DNA from 2 places in the Clostridium bornimense genome. Region 1 is predicted to be linked to the other one. Evidence: a T-box and tRNA genes for the amino acid it is inferred to sense, from the RefSeq annotation. Region 1 holds a T-box; the other holds one or more tRNA genes.
What was found. A T-box is a leader RNA that pairs with one kind of tRNA and senses whether it is charged. The one in region 1 lies ahead of ileS (isoleucine--tRNA ligase), so its partner is inferred to be a tRNA-Ile.
Positions count from the first base shown of each region.

Region 2: it has a tRNA-Ile gene. The T-box ahead of ileS (isoleucine--tRNA ligase) is inferred to sense a tRNA for this amino acid. The anticodon was not compared.

Region 1 is NZ_HG917868.1:552,243-555,851, forward strand. It holds gene CM240_RS02500 (MBL fold metallo-hydrolase) at 1-525, opposite strand, end outside; gene CM240_RS02505 (CPBP family intramembrane glutamic endopeptidase) at 686-1,696, shown strand; gene CM240_RS02510 (zinc-ribbon domain-containing protein) at 1,869-2,024, shown strand; T-box leader at 2,130-2,346, shown strand; gene ileS (isoleucine--tRNA ligase) at 2,392-3,609, shown strand, end outside.
Region 2 is NZ_HG917868.1:12,431-16,039, forward strand. It holds rRNA gene CM240_RS00045 (23S ribosomal RNA) at 1-1,855, shown strand, start outside; rRNA gene rrf (5S ribosomal RNA) at 1,912-2,029, shown strand; tRNA gene CM240_RS00055 (tRNA-Ile) at 2,036-2,112, shown strand; tRNA gene CM240_RS00060 (tRNA-Ala) at 2,116-2,191, shown strand; gene CM240_RS00065 (LTA synthase family protein) at 2,384-3,609, shown strand, end outside.

The sequences.
Region 1 (3,609 bases):
GTCTATTGTATCTAGTGATGATGATGAAGGAGATTTATATAACATTGGAATAGATATTTTTGGCTTGATTAAATTAATTATTTCAAAAGCGGTTTTACCATTTATGGTAAAATTACCGCCTATGGGAATTAGTAATATATCTATATTTCCTAAAAGAGATAACTGTTCTTTTGATGGTATGTGTCCTAAGTAGCCAAGGTGAGTTATGTTAATATTATCAAAAAAGTAAGAGAAAATTATATTTTCACCTCTTAGATGTCCTTTATAAGTATCTTGAAAAGAAGTAATTCCTTTAATTTTTACATCTCGAAAAGAGTAATCTCCGCAATTAACTACAGGTGAAAATGTACTCTTTATGAACTTAGTATCATTATATTCAGAATAAGCATTGCTAAATGTAACTATATCTATAGATGAATTTTTAAATACAGTATTATAAATTTCTTTAGTTGGATTTGTTAGTATTTTTGTACCTAGAGATGTTTTGAAAACAAAGGTTGATTCACTAATATACTCAATAATCATATAAAATTAATCTCCTTATATTAGAATATAACATTATTTTAAGCAATATATTATAAATTATACGAATATAAAATGAAGGATATTTTGAAATAGTAGTTAAGATGAGTTTTTTATAAAGCTAGACTATGAAGTTAATATTTAAAGAATGGAAGTGAAGATTTTGAAATCAATAATGGACAATTTAAAAAAACCTAGTATTTTAAAAGGTAATATAACCTTTATGGTATTTATGATTATAGGATTATTTACCCTAAATATATTGAGATTTTTATTGATAGATTTAGTGAATATACAAAGTTTTACTAGAAATGAATCTTATATTTATGCGATACAATTAGCGACAAATCAAATAGTAATTCTAGGAGGAGTTGTTTTAATATATTTCTTAGTAACTAGAGAAAAATTTAAAGATGTTATACCTATAAGAAAAATAAAAGGCGCTGATATATTCTATATATTCTTAATAACTGTAGTTACAAGACCAATTATAGGGGTTATAAGTATGATAACATCATACTTTACTGTTGATACACCAATGGCTGAAGCAGTATCAATATTGAGCAAAATGCCATTTTTAGCCATGTTTCTTGTAGTAGCTATACTACCAGCGATTTTTGAAGAATTTTTTATGAGGGGAATAGTAGCAAACAATTTTAAAAGATATAGTTTATTTGCTGCAGCATTGTTTAATGGAGTGCTTTTTGGAATATTCCATATGAACTTTGAACAAGGTTTTTTTCCGATACTTTTAGGATTTTTAGCAATATATCTTATGTATTATACACAATCTATAGTAGCGCCTATGTTACTTCATTTTTTCAATAACGGAACTTCTGTTATTTTAACATATTTATTGACATTGCTTCCAGGAGAACTTTCAAATACTGAAGTTGATACATCTTCAATGTTAGTATCACAGAATCAAAATGTTGCTTATTATATATTACTAGGTATTTTAGCAATTGGTGTCGTAGTATTATTTGGATGGTTAACATATCTTCTTGTGAATCTTATAAAAGAAAGAAATGAAGAAAGATGGATGGAAAGTAATGATTATAAGAAATTAGATGGAAAGAGGATATCTTTTACAAAAAAAATAGTAGATTATATACCATTTATTATTACTTTGATCATTTATTTTTATAATGTTAAAGATCAAATAAGGTTTTAATAAAAATATTAAAAATAGTTGAAAAATTTCAAATACTATGTTATAATTAAATAACAGTGTTAGATGACACAGTGAAAATAAAAGATGTAAAGATTTAAATAGATAATAATTTTCTCCATTATTAGAGAATTTGTTAATCGAGTCTAAATCTTTAATGATGGAGGAATTTCAAATGGCTGATAAGAATTTAGTATGTAAAGATTGTGGAGCTGATTTCGTATTTACTGAAGGAGAACAAGCATTTTACAAAGAAAAAGGATTCGAAAATGATCCAGTAAGATGCCCAGCTTGCAGAAAAGCAAGAAAGCAACAAAACAACAGAAGATAATTTTATCTTCCTTGGTAAAGACCGTAAAGAGAACTTTACGGTCTTTTTCTATTTTAAATAATTGACATGAAAAGTATATTGAAGTATAATTTTAACCAAATAGTGAAAAAAGCGTTGAAAAGGATAAGTACTTTACTTAGGTTACTAAAGCGATTAAGGGATGGTGCGAGCCTTATAGGGAAGAGTAAAGAAAAATCACCTTGGAGCATGGTACTGAAATTTTAGTAAGTGGCCACGTAGTTCTACGTTACAGAATAGTGCATGATTGTGCATGAATTAAACACATATTAGGTGGTTACGAGTGTAATACTTCGTCCTTTTAGGGCGGAGTTTTTTTATTATTATTTTATTGAAGGGAGACAAAATTATGTACAAAAAGATGGATAATAATAAATCTTTTGTAGAGATGGAACAAGACGTTATAAAGCTTTGGAAAGAAGAAGACGTAATTAAGAAAAGTTTTGAAGCTAATCCAGAAGGAGAATATTTTACTTTTTACGATGGACCTCCAACTGCTAATGGAAAACCACACGTAGGTCATGTCTTAACGAGAGTAATGAAGGATCTTATTCCTAGATATAAAGTAATGAAGGGATATAAGGTTATTAGAAAAGCGGGATGGGATACTCATGGGTTACCAGTTGAACTTGAAATAGAAAAGAAGCTTGGTATATCAGGAAAAGAGCAAATAGAAGATTATGGTGTTGAAAAGTTCACTAAGGAATGTAAAGACAGTGTTTTTACATATGTTTCTATGTGGGAAGAAATGACTAATAAAATTGGTTATTGGGTTGACATGGAAAATCCATATGTAACTTATCATAATTCATATATAGAATCAGTATGGTGGGCATTAAAACAAATGTGGGATAAAGATCTTTTATATAAAGGTCATAAGGTAATGCCATATTGCCCTAGATGTGGAACTGGATTATCTTCTCATGAAGTAGCTCAAGGATATAAGGACGTTAAGGATTTAACTGCTGTAGCTAAGTTTAAAGTAGTAGGAGAAGAAAATAAATATATACTTGCATGGACAACTACTCCATGGACTTTACCTTCTAATATAGCATTATGTTTAAATAAAAGTTATGACTATATAGAAGCTAAGGTTGGCGATGAAATTTTAATATTAGCTAAGGAACTAGCACCAAAAGTATTAGGTGAAGATTATGAAGTTGTTAAAGAATTTAAGGGTTCAGAATTACTTGGAACAAAGTATGAACAATTAATGCCTTTTGTAAAACCAGAAGGAAAAGCTTTTGAGGTTATTCATGGAGACTATGTAACATTAACAGATGGTACTGGTATAGTACATATAGCTCCAGCTTATGGTGAAGATGATAATATTGTTGCAAAAGCTAATAATATGGGCTTCTTAAACCTTGTAGATGCTGAAGGAAAATTTGTTGAAGAAGTTACACCTTGGGCAGGAAAATTTGTTAAGAAATGTGATGAAAGCATCGTTAAATACTTAGAAGAAAATAATAAGTTATTTAAAGCTGAGAAGCATACTCACTCATATCCACATTGTTGGAGATGTGACACTCCACTTTTATATTATCCAAGAGAAAGTTGGTTTGTA
Region 2 (3,609 bases), 540 kb from region 1:
AAATGTAGATTAAGTGGTAAAGGATGTGAGGTTTCTAAGACAACTAGGATGTTGGCTTAGAAGCAGCCACTCATTTAAAGAGTGCGTAATAGCTCACTAGTCGAGAGACCTTGCGCCGAAAATGTCCGGGGCTAAAATCTACTACCGAAGCTACGGACTCCTAACGGAGTGGTAGAGGAGCTTCCTGTATGGGCTGAAGTCGTACCGAAAGGAGCGGTGGACTGTACAGGAGTGAGAATGTTGGCATAAGTAGCGAGAATTGAGTGAGAATCTCAATGGCCGAAAATCTAAGGTTTCCTGGGGAAGGCTCGTCCGCCCAGGGTTAGTCGGGACCTAAGCCGAGGCCGAAAGGCGTAGGTGATGGACAATCGGTTGATATTCCGATACTACCAAATGACGTTATTACCAATGGAGTGACGCAGGAGGATAGGGTGTGCAGACTATTGGATGTCTGTCTAAGCACTTAGACATGTCTCTAGGCAAATCCGGAGACTAAGTTGAGGTGTGATGGGGAGCTCGTATGAGCGAAGTACCTGATTCCACGCTGCCAAGAAAAGCTTCTAGGGAGGAGTTTGGTACCCGTACCGCAAACCGACACAGGTAGATGAGGAGAGAATCCTAAGGCCAGCGGAAGAATTGCAGTTAAGGAACTCGGCAAATTGACCCCGTAACTTCGGGAGAAGGGGTGCCTACAGAAATGTAGGCCGCAGAGAATAGGCCCAAGCAACTGTTTAGCAAAAACACAGGTCTCTGCTAAAGCGAAAGCTGATGTATAGGGGCTGACGCCTGCCCGGTGCTGGAAGGTTAAGGGGATCACTTAGCGCAAGCGAAGGTGTGAACTTAAGCCCCAGTAAACGGCGGCCGTAACTATAACGGTCCTAAGGTAGCGAAATTCCTTGTCGGGTAAGTTCCGACCCGCACGAATGGCGTAATGATTTGGGCACTGTCTCAACTGCAAATCCGGCGAAATTGTAGTACCAGTGAAGATGCTGGTTACCCGCGATTGGACGGAAAGACCCCGTAGAGCTTTACTGTAGCTTAGCATTGAGATTTGGTATTGTCTGTACAGGATAGGTGGGAGACTAGGAAGCATGGGCGTCAGCCTGTGTGGAGTCATCCTTGGGATACCACCCTGACAGTACTGAATTTCTAACCGGAGGCCTTGAATCAGGTCACGGGACATTGTTAGGTGGGCAGTTTGACTGGGGCGGTCGCCTCCTAAAAAGTAACGGAGGCGCCCAAAGGTTCCCTCAGAACGGTCGGAAATCGTTCGAAGAGTGCAAAGGCAGAAGGGAGCCTGACTGCGACACTTACAAGTGGAGCAGGGACGAAAGTCGGGCTTAGTGATCCGGTGGTTCCTCGTGGGAGGGCCATCGCTCAACGGATAAAAGCTACCTCGGGGATAACAGGCTGATCTCCCCCAAGAGTCCACATCGACGGGGAGGTTTGGCACCTCGATGTCGGCTCGTCGCATCCTGGGGCTGTAGTAGGTCCCAAGGGTTGGGCTGTTCGCCCATTAAAGCGGCACGCGAGCTGGGTTCAGAACGTCGTGAGACAGTTCGGTCCCTATCCGTCGCGGGCGTAGGAAATTTGAGAGGAGCTGTCCTTAGTACGAGAGGACCGGGATGGACTGACCTCTGGTGTACCAGTTGTTCCGCCAGGAGCACAGCTGGGTAGCTATGTCGGGAAGGGATAAACGCTGAAAGCATCTAAGCGTGAAGCCCACCTCAAGATAAGATTTCCCATGACGTTAAGTCAGTAAGACCCCTGGAAGACTACCAGGTTGATAGGTCAGAGGTGTAAGTGTGGTAACATATTTAGCTGACTGATACTAATAGGTCGAGGGCTTGTCCAATGTATATAAAAAAGTTTATTGTAGCATGCAATTTTGAAAGAACAATATCTTTCAAATCTGGTGATGATGCCTCTAAGGGATACACCCGTTCCCATACCGAACACGATGGTTAAGCCTCAGAGGGCCGATGGTACTGCACGGGAGACTGTGTGGGAGAGTAGGATGTTGCCAGGTAAATATGGATCATTAGCTCAGTTGGTTAGAGCAACCGGCTCATAACCGGTAGGTCTGGGGTTCGAGTCCCTGATGGTCCACCATATGGGGGTATAGCTCAGTTGGGAGAGCACCTGCCTTGCACGCAGGGGGTCAAGAGTTCGAATCTCTTTATCTCCACCATAGAAGATAGAAGGAATTACAATTAGTGTAGTTCCTTTTATTTTTGTTTTTTGCATATATTTTAAAAATTATATAAATAAGTTGATTAAATATTAACATATCTTAAGAAAAAGTTAATTATTATAGATATATCCAAACAATTCAATATATTGTATTATATAAGGTAGTAATAAAAAAGAAAGAGGAGTAATTATGTTTGATTATATAGCAAATAATCTTAAAAAGCTAAAAGAAGATAAAAGTTTTATATTTATTTTACTTTCTATGTTTATAAAAACTATCTTATTTATAATGCTTATATCGGATTCTAAAGCATCTAAAATTAATTTTAAGCAATTATTTGTAGGTGTGCCTCAAATATTAGTATATATAGCTTTTATATTAATATTTATATCTTTTATATATCTATTTAAAAATAAAGGACGTATCATATATGTTATTATGTTAGATTTAGTTTTTTCTATTATTTTAATAGGAGATCTTTGGTATTATAGAGGTTTCGGATCATTTTTAAATTTATATATGTTTAAAATGACTTCTAATCTTGATAATTTAGGAGAAAGTATAGCATCTATGATAAGATGGGTTGATATTCTTTTCTTACTTGATATACCTATCTATATATGGATCATAAAAAAAGATAAAAATTCAATAATTAATAGGCAAATTAAGATGTTTGTATTTGTATTTGCTATAGGAATAGGATATATTTCTTATGGATATGTAAAAATAGACAAGTTTAATGGTGGTTATACAGGACAAAATTTATTTAAAGCAATATGGTCATCTAATGCACAAATGTTTAACTTAAGTCCAATAGGTTATCATATATATGATAGTTATAGATTTTATATAGATTCAAAACCATGTAAATTAAATGATAAGGATAAAGATAAGATTAAATATTATTATGATAGTAAAGAAAGCGGATTAGAGAAGACAGAGGACTTTGGAAAATTTAAAAATAAGAATTTAATAGTAGTTCAAGTTGAGTCTTTAGAAAACTTTGTTATAAATGAGAAAATAGAAGGAAAGGAGATAACTCCTAATCTAAATAAGCTATTAAAGAATTCATATTACTTCAGTAATTATTTTGAGCAAACTTTAAATGGTACAACTTCTGATGGGACATTTGTATCTAATACATCGATGTTACCAGTGAAAAGAGGATCTGTTAATTTCGATTATCCTAATAATACATATAATTCTTTACCTACGATATTAAAAAATAATGGATATAATACATATACAATGCATCCTGAGAAGGGATCTTATTGGAATTGGAAGGTTTCAGAGTTATCATTAGGATTTGAAAACGCATATGATATTTCTGATTTTAAGGAAACGGAATTTTACGGATTAGGGCTTACAGATGAATCTTTTTTTGATCAAGTTATACCGAAGTTAAAGAAAGAAAA